DNA from 2 places in the Paenibacillus sp. FSL P4-0184 genome. Region 1 is predicted to be linked to the other one. Evidence: a T-box and tRNA genes for the amino acid it is inferred to sense, from the RefSeq annotation. Region 1 holds a T-box; the other holds one or more tRNA genes.

Region 1 (7,268 bases):
CGTGTTGGCATCTCCAGAATTGATAACCATATCCGAGCGCCCAGTCATGATCGCCTTCGCCATTGGAAATGTGTTTGGAAGTTGCTTCATTAATCCACTGTTCAGGCAGGATTCGTTGATTATTCCAGATCCCTTTTTGTAAGTAAAGCTGGCCGAATTTAGCGATATCCTCTGTGGTAATGCTTAAGCCAAATCCCCCCGTGTTAATTCCACGTGGACAAGACTGCCAAGTTGCTCCGTGAATACCGAGCGGAGCGAACAGACGCGGTTCTAGATATTCTAGCAGTGTTTGGCCAGTAACTCGTTGAAGGATCGCGGACAGCATGTAAGTGGCGCCGGTATTATATAGAAAATGTGTACCTGGTTGTTTCTCCACTGGGACTGAGAAGAAAGCTTTAACCCAATTCCCGTCTGCACTTTTATGAAGTGTGTCCATAGTATCCACGACATGCCCGGTACCCATCATCAATAGATGTCTGATTGTCATGTTGGATAGTTTGTCAGTGTTAGTCGCAGGAGCCTCTTCAGGGAAGAAGGAGATAACTTCATCGTCGAGCGTAATTAGCTTTTCTGTAACCGCAAACCCGATTGCAGTTGAGGTGAAGCTTTTGCTAAGGGAAAATAGCATATGTGGTAGATCGGACTTATAAGGAGACCACCAGCCTTCAGAGACCACATACCCATGCCTAAGGAGCATGAAGCTATGCAGACCTAAGCTTTGCGTCTCTACTGCATCAATAAAGCTGGATATTGCGGCTGATGATATGCCCTGCTCTTCTGGAAGACTTCTAGACAACTGCAAGCTACTTGTAGTTTCCATTCATTCATCTCCTAAATTTTGAGAATCCTTGCCTTCCTATTTTATAATAAATTCCATTGTATAAATACTATATAAAATGAAGATTTTTAATCCTCTAAAGAGCTGCTGTTGGAGGCATCGGTATGCAATCTTTTCTCAGGCCATGAAATAACATGCGAGGTTCGGCTTAATTTCTCATAGATTAGCTGGTCATCTTTTTTGAATACCTTAATGATTAAATGAATAAAGAAAACTAAATCGACCAGTAGAACAATGAGGTAAGCGACCGTTCTCAATGGTGAAGATAGAAGCCCCGTCACATCAGAATCGATAACAATAGCGTGAAGTCCAAGTATTACCCAATATAACAGACCATATCGGATCATAAGCGCCCAGAAAGAAGCCCGATTACCTCTATTCGTTACCCGAATACGTACAATCCATTTGCCTAAGGTCCGCCCACCAGTGAAAGCTGGAATCAGGATGAAGTAAATCCCTGTTACAATCCAGAAAGCACTTTTTACATCGAATCCATAAAGTACACCAAACCCAATGATCCACACCATACTATCGATGAAAAAAGCAATCCCTCTGCGGGTATAGGAGACTCTTTTGGCAGAACGATCGATATTCGAATCCAGTTGTTCTATTTGTGGCAGTAACCCGTTTATCCAGATAGCAATTCGGAATCCAAAGATCCCTCCCAGCGTGTTGGTAATAAGATCATCGACATCAAATAGACGGTAGGGATGATCAAAAAAGCCGTAGATGCCTGTAACCTGTGTGACCTCAAAAGATAACGAAAGTATGAAAGACAAGAGAATACACATTCCCCAGCGCGTTCGAAAATAGTAACCCAGAAACAATCCAAACGGCACGGTCAAAGCGATGTTAAATATCACCTGTAAAAAAGCAGGCTCACGCAGTAACGACCAATACGTTGAAATCTGATCAGGTATGATCTTAGAGCCATCTATAATATCTTGTATGAATTGAAGAGGGGCGAGCTGCATCATACTTCCCGAAGGTGCCATATTATGTCTTGACGAAGGCATCGGAAGCAAAACAAGAAAATAAGCGTTCATCAGATAGAGCAGCAATAAGTATAGGATTAAAGCTCTAAGCTTATGGATGTAGCCGTGTCTACGGTATTGAACGATTAGAAAAGGGAGTGTGAAGATCAATGCCGCTATAGGAAACATCATAAAGGCATAAGAAATTGGGAAAAAGTAAGAATGAAACATAAGTCACCTGCCGAATCATTGTTTTTGTGGAATATTGTAGTCTGCTGCAAACTAGCGTTCCCGGCTCATTATAAAATTTTATGATAGGGAACTCAACTTATTTATTTAGCGCTTCCGGCATACATATGTCTATAGAGGAGCGTGAAGTGATGGAGAAAAAGGTGCAGCAGTATTATCGACTGAAGCAAAAACAAAAGGAAATTGAAAAAGAGTTAGCAGAGCTTCGGCAGGATATTCTAAGCTATTGTAGTGAGCAGGGGGCTACCGAGACTGAAATCGGAAGCTACAAAGTGAAGCTAGTGATGCAAAATCGCAAAGAATATGATGATCTCAAGTTATATGAAACCCTATCAGACCCCGAAGTGTGGCGTATGCTCTCCAAATCAGATCCCGCGAAGGTAGCAAGTTTGACCAAGCTTAATGTAATCTCTGAGGACAAGATAATGCATACCTATTCTTTAAAGACCGTAACGTTGCTGCAAGTGGATAAAAAATAAGGATTTACGTGAGCGGTTCCTTTCATGGGGGCCGCTTTATTATATCGAATCGCAACTCTTAGCATTTTGCGTTAAAATAAGAAGTGAAGCTGACCGTCTGCTGTTAAGGAGCTCCGGTGCTTTGGTGCGACAGTAAAGCAACCATAGAGATGGAGGAAGAGAATTCATGAAAGATTTTGATGTCATGTTAGAGAAATATGCGAACCTGGTTGTAAAAGTAGGGGTAAATGTACAGCCTGGACAAGTTTTGATGGTGCATGCACCTATTGAAACGGCAGAGCTTACTCGCTTGATTGTAAGTAAAGCCTATGAAGCAGGTGCTAAATATGTAATTGTTGATTGGGACGATGAAGCGACTACACGTATTCGTTACGAAAAAGCCCCAGAAGATTCCTTCGATTACTATCCACAGTGGCAAGCAGAAATGATGGAGAAGTTTGCGGAAGAGAACGGCGCCATCTTACATATTAAAGTACCAGATCCGGAATTGTTCAATGGTATTGATTCTTCCAAAGTGTCACGAGCAGTTAAAGCGGCAGCTGTTGCTCGCAAAAACTACTCCAAATATACTCGTAATAGCAAAATTAGCTGGTCTCTTGTTAAGGCTCCAACGCGCGCTTGGGCGAACAAGGTGTTCGCTGATCTCCCTGAGGAAAAGCGAGTGGAAGCGATGTGGGAAGCGGTATTCCAGATGAATCGTGTAGGTAGCGAGGATCCGGTTGCCGCATGGAGAGAGCATATCGGTCAATTGAAAGAAAGTCAGGATAGAATGAACGCTAAGCGTTATAAAAGCCTGCATTACCGCGCTCCGGGAACGGATCTGCATGTGGAGCTTCCAGAAGGACATCTATGGCGTGGAGGCGGCGGAGAGAATGATAAAGGCGTGTATTTCGTGGCGAATATGCCAACGGAGGAGATCTATTCCATGCCACATCGTACAGGCGTGAACGGTACAGTAAGAAGCACGCTCCCGCTTAATCTGAACGGACGGTTGGTAGAAGGTCTTTCTTTCACTTTTAAAGATGGAAAAGTAGTAGCATATGAAGCTGAGTCCGGACGTGAGCATCTGACTTCGCTGCTTGCAACGGATGAAGGTGCATCCTATTTAGGAGAAGTGGCTTTAGTGCAGCATGATTCTCCCATCTCTCGCTTGAACCGAATTTTCTACAATACAGGGATTGATGAGAATGCCTCCTGCCATTTCGCGTTGGGAAGTGCTTACCCTGTCAATATTGAAGGCGGCACAAAGCTTACGAATGAAGAGCTTGTCGCACGAGGTGCTAATGTCAGCTTAACGCATGTCGATTTTATGATTGGTTCAGCTGAGCTGGATATTGACGGAGAACTTGCGGATGGCACGATTGAACCGGTATTCCGTAAAGGGAATTGGGTGCTGTAAGGTATAAAATTAAGGTCGTAATCTCGCTTTAGGGGGTTATGGCCTTTTTCTTTGATGTAGAAGCGGACAAGTGTAAAGTCCTAACCCCTGGTCCAGAGTATAGCTTCAAGGAGGGATCGACGCTTGTAGCTGCAAGCGAAGCAAAAACAGCCGGCGCTCTCTTCAATAGAGAGTCCGGCGTTTTTTTATTGCCCTTAGAGATCAGTTTTATTTTGAAAAATAATTAAGGCCCATAGCCTCGCGTACTTCAGACATCGTTTCTTGAGCAATATTGCGGGCACGCTTAGTTCCGGATAATAAGATATCCTCAACAACCTTGGGTCTGGCAGCATAATAGGAGCGACGCTCACGCATTGGTTCAATTAGCTGGTCTAGAGCTGTCGTGATAAGCTGCTTACAGGCAGAACAGCTTATACTGCCACTTTCGCAGCTATCGTGAATCTCTGAGGCGCCATGCGAACGAACAGCACGATGATAAGCATAAATGGGACAAATATCTGGATGCCCAGGATCATTTTTATGAACACGGGCTGGATCGGTTGTGGCTTTACGGATCTTGAAGGTGATCTCTTCTTTCGTAGAGTCCAGCTCGATAGCATTGCCTAGGCTTTTACTCATTTTAGCGTTGCCGTCTGTTCCTATTAGTCTTGGCGTCTCGCTGATGAGCGCTCTGGGCTCCACAAGGATGGGGCTGTACAGCTCGTTGAATCTACGTACGATTTTGCGGGTCAACTCCAGATGGGGAAGCTGGTCTTCTCCTACAGGAATAATCGTCGCTTTACAAAAGGTTATATCCGCAGCCTGGCTAACTGGATAACCTAGAAAACCATAATACAATTCATCTAAGCTGGAATTTTTCGATTCGGCTTTAATCGTGGGATTATGCCGTAAAGAATTCACAGTGACAAACATGGAGAAAAGGACGGTCAGCTCAGCGATCTCTGGGATCATGGATTGAATAAATATAGTGGCTTTATCTGGATTTATACCTGCTGATAAATAGTCTAATGTAATTTCATTCAAGTTTTGACCTAGTAGTTGAGGGCGATCAAAGTGAGTCGTTAGGGCTTGAATATCTGCTAAAAACACAAAAGTATCATATTGCTCCTGTAGCGCCACTCGATTCTGTAAGCTGCCCACGTAATGGCCAAGGTGAAGCTTTCCAGTCACTCGATCTCCAGTTAATACACGTTCTTTTATCATTTGAATTCCTCCTGTTTTGTTGCTTCTGACTAACATTGAGTCGCCACCACCAGCCATCATCCATGGCCATCACCTCCTTTAAATGACAAAAAAACCTCATCCAATAAGGACGAAGTTGTCGTGGTACCACCTTAAATGATCACTCCGCCATACGTTAATATGGTTTTACGATCTTCTCTTACCGGTACGGAGAAGGTCTGAGACAATCTCGATACAGGTCCCTTGATAACGGTGGGAAACCCGGCTTTCCCTACAACATCAGCTAAGATGGTTCGGAAGAGCAACTCTAAAGGCCATTCGATCAAGCGCTGGACACCGGTTCGCAGCAACCACCGGCTCTCTGAAGTCCATGTTCGTTTGTCTACTTACCCTTTGTCAGCGTTGTTCATGATATTTGGGTAATTGTAGTTCTGATGAGCGGATTTGTCAATGGGTGGAAATTAGAGGGTAATAGACGAAGTATCTAGGATTATATGTTCTAGCAAAGTATAACTTAAATGTATATATTCATCAGGAATTATGTCCAATTTATCATTGTTGATTCACAATATAATAATGTATAACCTTGTAACTGGAATGGAGTGATGATAAATGGCGACAAATATAAGTTATGGTTCACAGGCAAAAACCCCCTTAGACCCGTTTACTACTGTTACAACGGTTGCAGGGATTCCTGGAGCTGGAGCGGGTCTAGCCACAGCGCAAGTAAATATTAGCCCGGCTAACCCAGCCTCTTTCTCCAGTAGAGTCGAGTTAAATGGTAGTTTTAGTCTTACTGCACTTGCTGATAGTCAATTTCTTGTTTTAATCCGACGTGCTGGAGTCGATATTTATAAATCCTTTTATAGTTTTACTTCAACTACTGATATTCAATTAAATGCTCAGTGGGTTGATGGTCCTTATATTGGAGTCCACAATTATGAATTGGTAATTCAAAATGATAGCAACTTAACTATAAATCTATTTGGACCCATATCATTCACAGCAACTGCTATTGGAGGAGACGGAGTAATTTAAGTTATGGACAGTTAAATCGATTTGATTTAGCTGTCTTTTTTTTCATGGGGCATAATTTATTTATTTATTTAAAATGTTGTCCTCTAAAACAGCATATTTATCGCCATATTGCTTAATGATATGTTGTTCTCCCCAATTACATAGAGAAGTCAAAATGTCGCTTAAACTATCACCATATTCACTAAGCTCATATTCCACTTTGGGTGGGACCTGATTGTATACGATCCGGTTGATAATTCCATCGGCCTCAAGTTCGCGTAGTTGCTGGGTTAACATTTTTTGAGTAATTCCGGGCATTAACTGTTTTAGTTCCGATGTTCGTTTTTTGCCATGAGTTAAATGACACAGAATTACACATTTCCATTTTCCTCCAATCACTTCGAGTGTGGCCTCAACAGAAATATTGTATTTTTTCTTGATAGTTGTCATGATATCCTCCAATGTATGGGTACTTTTTTGTACCTATGGTACTTTTAAGTGCGTACTATTGATTATGTCCAATTTTACTAATCATAACATTTATCGTTCTTTTTTTATAGAATGTTATAATTTTAAGTGCTCAGTCCCAAAAAAGTTAATATAAATAAAAACCGTTTCTATACCCTCCCCGTCTTAATCTATGAGAGGTTTAGGAGAGGGGGCTAAGGAAGGATATGACGATGACTAATGCAGAAATGAAGAAGGTAACGATTCTTGATTCTAGGAGCGAGACGGATTTCTACGATTCTATATTGGTACATAGAGAACAACTATACAGTATTGCCTATAGCTACTTGCGTAACCGGAATGATGCGCTTGAAGCGATGCAGGAAATGACTTGCCGGGCCTGGATCAAAAGAAAAACATTAAAGGATCCAAAAGCGTTTAAATCATGGATCATTCGGATCCTGATTTATGTCTGTATAGATGAACAAAGACGTAGAAAACGTTCCATGCCGCTTGTAGACGAGAGAATAGGAGAGCAGATTACGCACATTGGCCATCATCGGATGGAAATGCTGTGGGCACTTGAACAGGTTAAACCCAAGTATCGCCATGTGCTGCTGCTTAAATACTACAACGATATGACCTTAAATGAGATTGCTAACATTCTGGATAAACCTGAAGGA
Region 2 (7,268 bases), on a different contig from region 1:
AACCCGAAGCTATGAACCGAAGCCCCAGTAAACGGCGGCCGTAACTATAACGGTCCTAAGGTAGCGAAATTCCTTGTCAGGTAAATTCTGACCCGCACGAATGGCGTAACGACTTGGGCGCTGTCTCAACGAGAGATCCGGTGAAATTTTAATACCTGTGAAGATGCAGGTTACCCGCGACAAGACGGAAAGACCCCATGGAGCTTTACTGCAGCTTGATATTGAATTTGGGTACGATCTGTACAGGATAGGTGGGAGCCGTAGAAATCGGAGCGCAAGCTTCGGTGGAGGCGCCGTTGGGATACCACCCTGATCGTATCTAGGTTCTAACCTAGTACCCTAATCGGGTACGGGGACCGTGTCAGGCGGGCAGTTTGACTGGGGCGGTCGCCTCCTAAAGAGTAACGGAGGCGTTCCAAGGTTCCCTCAGAATGGTTGGAAATCATTCGAAGAGTGCAAAGGCATAAGGGAGCTTGACTGCGAGACCTACAAGTCGAGCAGGGACGAAAGTCGGACTTAGTGATCCGGTGGTACCGCATGGAAGGGCCATCGCTCAACGGATAAAAGCTACCCTGGGGATAACAGGCTTATCTCCCCCAAGAGTCCACATCGACGGGGAGGTTTGGCACCTCGATGTCGGCTCATCGCATCCTGGGGCTGAAGTAGGTCCCAAGGGTTGGGCTGTTCGCCCATTAAAGCGGTACGCGAGCTGGGTTCAGAACGTCGTGAGACAGTTCGGTCCCTATCTGTCGTGGGCGCAGGAAATTTGAGAGGAGCTGTCCTTAGTACGAGAGGACCGGGATGGACGTACCGCTGGTGCACCAGTTGTTTCGCCAGAAGCATGGCTGGGTAGCTACGTACGGACGGGATAAGCGCTGAAAGCATCTAAGCGTGAAGCCCCCCTCAAGATGAGATTTCCCAATTAGTAAGACCCCTTGAAGACGACGAGGTAGATAGGTTGGAGGTGGAAGTGCAGTAATGCATGGAGCTGACCAATACTAATCGGTCGAGGGCTTATCCTATACTTAGAACGCAAATTCAATTCGGATTCAGTTTTCAGGCATCAAGCCTGGTATGAATATTCCCTGATAGCTCAGTTGGTAGAGCACTCGACTGTTAATCGAGTTGTCACAGGTTCGAGTCCTGTTCGGGGAGCCATATGGAGAGGTGTCCGAGTTTGGCCGAAGGAGCACGATTGGAAATCGTGTAGGCGCCACAAGCGTCTCGAGGGTTCGAATCCCTCTCTCTCCGCCACAAATTTTACTTAGTATGGCCCGTTGGTCAAGGGGTTAAGACACCTCCCTTTCACGGAGGTAACATGGGTTCGAATCCCATACGGGTCACCAAATTTTCACTTGATTTTACATAGTGGACTTTGGTACAATAACAATTGTTGTTTACGGAGGCTTAGCTCAGCTGGGAGAGCATCTGCCTTACAAGCAGAGGGTCGGGGGTTCGATCCCCTCAGCCTCCACCATATTCATTTAAGAACGACGCGGGGTGGAGCAGCCCGGTAGCTCGTCGGGCTCATAACCCGAAGGCCGCAGGTTCAAATCCTGCCCCCGCAACCAATTTTCATCAAGTAATTATATCTTTTGGAACCGTGGTGTAGTTGGCCTAACATGCCTGCCTGTCACGCAGGAGATCGCGAGTTCGAATCTCGTCGGTTCCGCCATTTTCTTGGCTCGATAGCTCAGTCGGTAGAGCAGAGGACTGAAAATCCTCGTGTCGGCGGTTCGAATCCGTCTCGAGCCACCATGTTGTATACAACTTAATATGCCGGTGTAGCTCAATTGGTAGAGCAACTGACTTGTAATCAGTAGGTTGGGGGTTCAAGTCCTCTCGCCGGCACCATCTTTGGGGGATTAGCGAAGTGGCCAAACGCATCAGACTGTAAATCTGCTCACGTACGTGTTCGGTGGTTCGAATCCATCATCCCCCACCATTTTTTTTAGGGGCATAGTTTAAAGGTAGAACAACGGTCTCCAAAACCGTTGGTGTGGGTTCAATTCCTGCTGCCCCTGCCAATCTTTATCTAAAGTCTTTCTCTAAAGTTTAATATGGCGGTCGTGGCGAAGGGGTTAACGCACCGGTTTGTGGATCCGGCATTCGTGGGTTCAAGTCCCATCGGTCGCCCCATTTACTTTAAGAAGGACAGCAACAATATTAGTTTAATATGGCGATTGTGGCGAAGTGGTTAACGCACCGGATTGTGGTTCCGGCATTCGTGGGTTCGAGACCCATCAGTCGCCCCTTTTATTTTAAAATGTTATTGGGGATTAGCCAAGCGGTAAGGCAACGGACTTTGACTCCGTCATGCATAGGTTCAAATCCTATATCCCCAGCCATTTTATGCGGACGTGGCTCAGCGGTAGAGCATCGCCTTGCCAAGGCGAGGGTCGCGGGTTCGATTCCCGTCGTCCGCTCCAAAGTTTTCACATGGCGCCATAGCCAAGTGGTAAGGCAAAGCTCTGCAAAAGCTTTATCCCCAGTTCAAATCTGGGTGGCGCCTCCATTAATTTCATATGTGCCGGCGTGGCGGAATGGCAGACGCGCTCGACTCAAAATCGAGAGGGAAACCGTGGAGGTTCGAGTCCTCTCGCCGGTATATCAAAAAGGTTTGTAAAGTCGCTTGTATAAGCAACTTTACAAGCCTTTTTTCTTTGTCTTTGAGCTTTTATTCTTAAGCCGTTGAATTAGAGGCGTCTCTAATCAACGGCCTTTTTGTGTGGAGTGTTTTTTTATTGACTGCTTAGTCGGAATGCTCGTGGGGTGAGACCAATTTCACGTTTAAACATATTGCAGAATTGGGCGTCATTCACAAACCCAGCAGCAGCTGATACTTCAGAGATATGCATTTGGGTATGTTGCAAGAGAGACTTTGCATAATCCAGACGTTTCAATAGTAGATAGCGCAGAGGTGAAGAACCGAATCGTTCTTTAAATAAATGGCGGAAACGATCATAGCTGTATCCAGACATCTCAGAAAGTGTTGCGACCGATAGCTTATGGCGGTAATGCTCATTCATATAGTTTAGAACATATTGGACTCTGTCTTCCGTTGGTGATTGAAACCCAGAGGCGCTAAGAAGCCGTATCAGATGAACAGTGATTTCGCTCATTTGAAGGTTCAATAGTTCAGAGAATCCATCTTGTTTGCGCGTAAACTCTGCTTTCATTCGAAGTAAGATCTGTAGAACAGTATGCTCTTTATCATCTTCATATACGCCTTGCAAATTCTCCATATTTGGGTGATTTGAATGGAAGCCTACAAATAGTATAGTAGCATCCTCGCGATGATTCTCGTCATGTTTATGATTGGGTGGTATCAGCGCGAATGAAGAAGAACGAAAATGATAACTTCGCGAACCTACATTGGTAGTTCCTAATCCGTTTAAATAATAGACTAGTTCATAACATTCATGCTGGTGTGGTGGAATATAGGTATTAACCTCATGTGCTGCATTTACAATATATAGAACACGATCCATGATGAGCCTCCAATAATTATGTTTTAGCCGAATCGTACAAAATTATGACCGAAATCATATAATTATTTTCATTAATATTTGATATGATCGTATCAAGAAATCCGAAGATTAGCAACCTGACTGGCCATCTTGTTCGGAAATTAGTCGGATTAGTCGGAAAAATTATAATTTTATCTCTTTTTTTTAGTGTATTCGTTAAAATCATTAAAATTTTGACAATGTTACATGAAAAATGAGAGTTTCCATCTAAATCGTGAAATATACAACGGACTAAGAAGGAGAATCTCTCAAATTACTAACCAACTATAAATAGGGGGAATAGAAAAATGAAAAAGAAAGTTCTTTCTTTGTTGTTACTAGTAGTAATGGTAATGGTCACAGCCTGTGGAAATAATACGTCGAGTAATGGATCTTCCGCGAATGCAGGATCTAACGCAGCTGAAGGTGGAGAAACAGGTTCAGGGGATAAACTCAAAGTTGTACTTCTGATTCCAGGAACGCTTGGAGATAAATCTTTCTTTGACTCTGCGAATAGCGGTTTGCAAAAGGTTAAGGATGAGCTGGGTGCAGAAACAAAAGTTGTAGAAATGGGTGTCGATAAAACGAAATGGGAGCCTACGTTTAACGATATCGCCGCTGAGGATTGGGATGTTATCATTTCTGGCGGATCGGAAATTACAGAGATGTTTAATGCAACGGCTGAATTATATCCAGACAAAAAATTCATTAACTATGATACCGATATAGATGAAGCACCAGAGAATATGTACAACATGTCTTATGCGACAAATGAAGTATCTTTTCTGGCAGGTGCTGTAGCTGCGTTAGCTACACAATCGGATATGGAAAATGCTAATCCTGAGAATGTGATCGGTTTTGTAGGCGGCATGGACATTCCAGGAATTAACGCTTTCTTGGTAGGCTACATTCAGGGCGCTCAATATGTTGATCCTGATGTGAAGGTCGCTGTATCATATGCTGGTGATTTCGTTAACCCGGCTAAAGGCAAGGAGCTTTCGCTGATTCAATATAACTCCGGTGTGGACGTTATTTTTAACGTGGCTGGGGGTACAGGTCTTGGGATCTTTGATGCAGCTAAGGAGAAGAAGAAATATGCTATCGGTGTAGACTCCGATCAAGCGATGTTGCTTAACGATACAGATAGCGAAAAAGCAAACTTGATCGTTACTTCTTCTATTAAAAAGATTGATAGTGCTATTCTGGGTGCCGTGAAGAGATTACAAGACGGTACACTTGAGATGGGTAAACGTGATGTGTTGAGCTTTGTAGATGATGGTGTAGGCATTGCAGAGAATGAGATCTATAAAAATATCTTCCCTGCCGATCTTCAGGCTAAAGTTGAAGAAGTGAAGCAAAAGCTGATCAATAAAGAAATTACAGTAGATAACGCGATGGGAATGGAAACCTCTGAAGTAGAAGCCATTCGTAACGCAGTTAAGCCTTAAGTGTAGCTATAAAGTGATAAACCTACAGTTGGAGATTCTTCTTTAGAAGAATTCCAGCTGTATATTTTTGCAGACCTCCAAGTCGAAAGGCGTTGAGACCTATGAACAAAGCACTGCTGGAAATGCGGGGAATTACCAAGGTGTATCCCAATGGTGTCGTTGCAAATAAAGACGTGCATTTTTCTTTACGTGAGGGAGAAATTCATGCGATTGCGGGCGAGAACGGCGCTGGTAAATCAACTTTAATGAAGATCATGTTCGGCATGGAAGAGCCTAGTGAAGGTGAAATCTTTATCAAGGGTGAAAAAGTGAAGCTACAATCTGCTCAGGATGCCATTGATAGAGGGATTGGTATGGTTCACCAGCATTTTATGCTGGTCCCTTCTTTTACGGTAGCAGAGAACATGGTGCTGGGCATGGAACCTCGTAAGGGCGTTGGCATCAATTATGCAGAAGCTGTACGCATGACCGAAGAGACTGCGAAGAAATACAATCTGGCAGTGGATCCAAAAGCAAAAGTGGAGGATCTCACGGTTGGTATGAAGCAAAAGGTTGAAATTCTGAAGGCGCTGCTGCGTGGTGCAAAAATCCTCGTTCTGGATGAGCCGACCGCAGTGTTGACTCCACAGGAAACAGAGGAATTGTTCCGGGAGCTTAAGCAGTTAAGAGAGCAGGGTCATACGATTGTTTTTATTTCACACAAGTTGAAAGAAGTTAAAGCGATCTGTGACAGAATTACGATCATGCGTAGTGGACGTAGTGAAGGTGTCTTCCAAACGAAGGATGTCACGGAGCAAGAAATCTCACGCCTTATGGTGGGCAGAGACGTCGTGTTGAAATATGACAAGGAGATTCTGTCTATTGGGGAGCCGGTACTCACTGTGCAGGGCTTAGGTGTAAATGATGCACACGGCAAAGCGTTGCTAACAGATATCAACTTTGCAGTACGCGGGGGACAAATTATCGGGATTGCTGGTGTAGAAGGGAATGGGCAGACACAGCTCATTGAGGCTCTTACGGGTAGCCTAAGAGGGGTCTCAAGCCAAGGCTCTGTGCTAGTGAAGGGAAAAGATATTCGTGAATCGGATATTTTAGATATTCGTAAGCTAGGCGTTTCCTATATCCCAGAGGATCGGATGCATCAAGGGATAGCCAGTGATGCGAGCATAGCGGATAATCTGCTGTCCACTCAGTATCGTACAAAAGCTATGAATAAAGGTCCCTTTTTAAATGGATCACGAATTGCCAAGCTTGCAGTATCACTTGTAGAAGAATTTAAAGTCCGCTGTTCGGGACCTTCTCAGCCAATAGGTATGTTATCAGGTGGTAACATGCAGAAGGTTGTCGTAGCTAGAGAGTGTTCTACAGAACCGCAACTGCTTATTGCAGAGCAGCCGACACGGGGCGTGGATATAGGCGCGGCGCAGTTCATACATCAAAAGCTGTTGGAGCTGCGCTCAGACGATTGCGCTATTTTGCTAGTGTCAGCAGACTTAAATGAGATCTTGGAGATCAGCGATAGTCTACTAGTGATGTATGAAGGAAAGATTGTTGCCTTTTTCGAGGAGCCTTCCAAGGTTAGTGAAGAAGAATTAGGGCTTTATATGCTAGGGATTCATCGACAGGACGAGGAGCAAATCAGGAGGGCCGTAAATCATGTTTAAAGTAAAATATTTTGAATACATTCGAACATCGGCAGTAATCGTAATTGCACTCGCTATTGCTTTTCTGATCATCTCATTGGTCAGCAATCAGCCGGTGAAGACGATTGGGATATTCCTATTTGAGCCGCTATCCAGTAAAGGTCATATCGGTAATGTGATTGAGATGGCCATTCCGCTCATGTTCACTGGGCTAGCAGTTTCTTTGTTGTTCCGGGCAAATATGTTCAATTTGGGAGCTGAAGGGATTTTCTATTTCTCCGGTGTTGTAACTTCCGTGTTGGCTATTCATTTAACGCTGGACGGGTGGCTTCATCCGATCGTAGCTATTGCTGCGGGTTCTATTGTTGGTGCGTTGCTCTCGGCAATACCCGGGATCCTCAAAGCCAAATGGAATGCTAATGAGCTGGTTACATCCTTGATGTTCAATAATATTTTGTTTGGAGTAGGTTTATATCTACTGAACTATCACTTACGTGATGCAAAAGCATTTGCCAATGTATCCTACAAATTCGAGAAAACGGCACTGCTGAGTAAAATGGTACCTGGCACCCGTATTCATACCGGACTTATTATCGTTATCGTGCTTATTATTGCAGCGCATTTATTCCTATACAAGACTAAATGGGGATATGAGCTGCGAATGACAG

Evidence for each region. The T-box of region 1 lies ahead of trpS (tryptophan--tRNA ligase). A T-box ahead of a tRNA ligase gene usually reads a tRNA of that ligase, here a tRNA-Trp.
Region 2: it has a tRNA-Trp gene. The T-box ahead of trpS (tryptophan--tRNA ligase) is inferred to sense a tRNA for this amino acid. The anticodon was not compared.

Annotation. Positions count from the first base shown of each region.
Region 1 is NZ_JBBORN010000002.1:756,456-763,723, forward strand. Features, by position in the region: gene MKY52_RS25140 (serine hydrolase domain-containing protein) at 1-820, opposite strand, end outside; gene MKY52_RS25145 (VanZ family protein) at 907-2,043, opposite strand; gene MKY52_RS25150 (hypothetical protein) at 2,193-2,540, shown strand; gene MKY52_RS25155 (aminopeptidase) at 2,707-3,939, shown strand; gene trpS (tryptophan--tRNA ligase) at 4,147-5,142, opposite strand; T-box leader at 5,245-5,530, opposite strand; gene MKY52_RS25165 (hypothetical protein) at 5,734-6,159, shown strand; gene MKY52_RS25170 (winged helix-turn-helix transcriptional regulator) at 6,220-6,588, opposite strand; gene MKY52_RS25175 (sigma-70 family RNA polymerase sigma factor) at 6,813-7,268, shown strand, end outside.
Region 2 is NZ_JBBORN010000001.1:3,029,373-3,036,640, forward strand. Features, by position in the region: rRNA gene MKY52_RS13240 (23S ribosomal RNA) at 1-1,022, shown strand, start outside; tRNA gene MKY52_RS13245 (tRNA-Asn) at 1,083-1,158, shown strand; tRNA gene MKY52_RS13250 (tRNA-Ser) at 1,162-1,254, shown strand; tRNA gene MKY52_RS13255 (tRNA-Glu) at 1,272-1,346, shown strand; tRNA gene MKY52_RS13260 (tRNA-Val) at 1,402-1,477, shown strand; tRNA gene MKY52_RS13265 (tRNA-Met) at 1,495-1,571, shown strand; tRNA gene MKY52_RS13270 (tRNA-Asp) at 1,598-1,675, shown strand; tRNA gene MKY52_RS13275 (tRNA-Phe) at 1,683-1,758, shown strand; tRNA gene MKY52_RS13280 (tRNA-Thr) at 1,779-1,854, shown strand; tRNA gene MKY52_RS13285 (tRNA-Tyr) at 1,860-1,945, shown strand; tRNA gene MKY52_RS13290 (tRNA-Trp) at 1,954-2,027, shown strand; tRNA gene MKY52_RS13295 (tRNA-His) at 2,064-2,139, shown strand; tRNA gene MKY52_RS13300 (tRNA-His) at 2,180-2,252, shown strand; tRNA gene MKY52_RS13305 (tRNA-Gln) at 2,274-2,348, shown strand; tRNA gene MKY52_RS13310 (tRNA-Gly) at 2,355-2,429, shown strand; tRNA gene MKY52_RS13315 (tRNA-Cys) at 2,442-2,515, shown strand; tRNA gene MKY52_RS13320 (tRNA-Leu) at 2,530-2,608, shown strand; gene MKY52_RS13325 (AraC family transcriptional regulator) at 2,742-3,491, opposite strand; gene MKY52_RS13330 (BMP family ABC transporter substrate-binding protein) at 3,818-4,957, shown strand; gene MKY52_RS13335 (ABC transporter ATP-binding protein) at 5,059-6,621, shown strand; gene MKY52_RS13340 (ABC transporter permease) at 6,614-7,268, shown strand, end outside.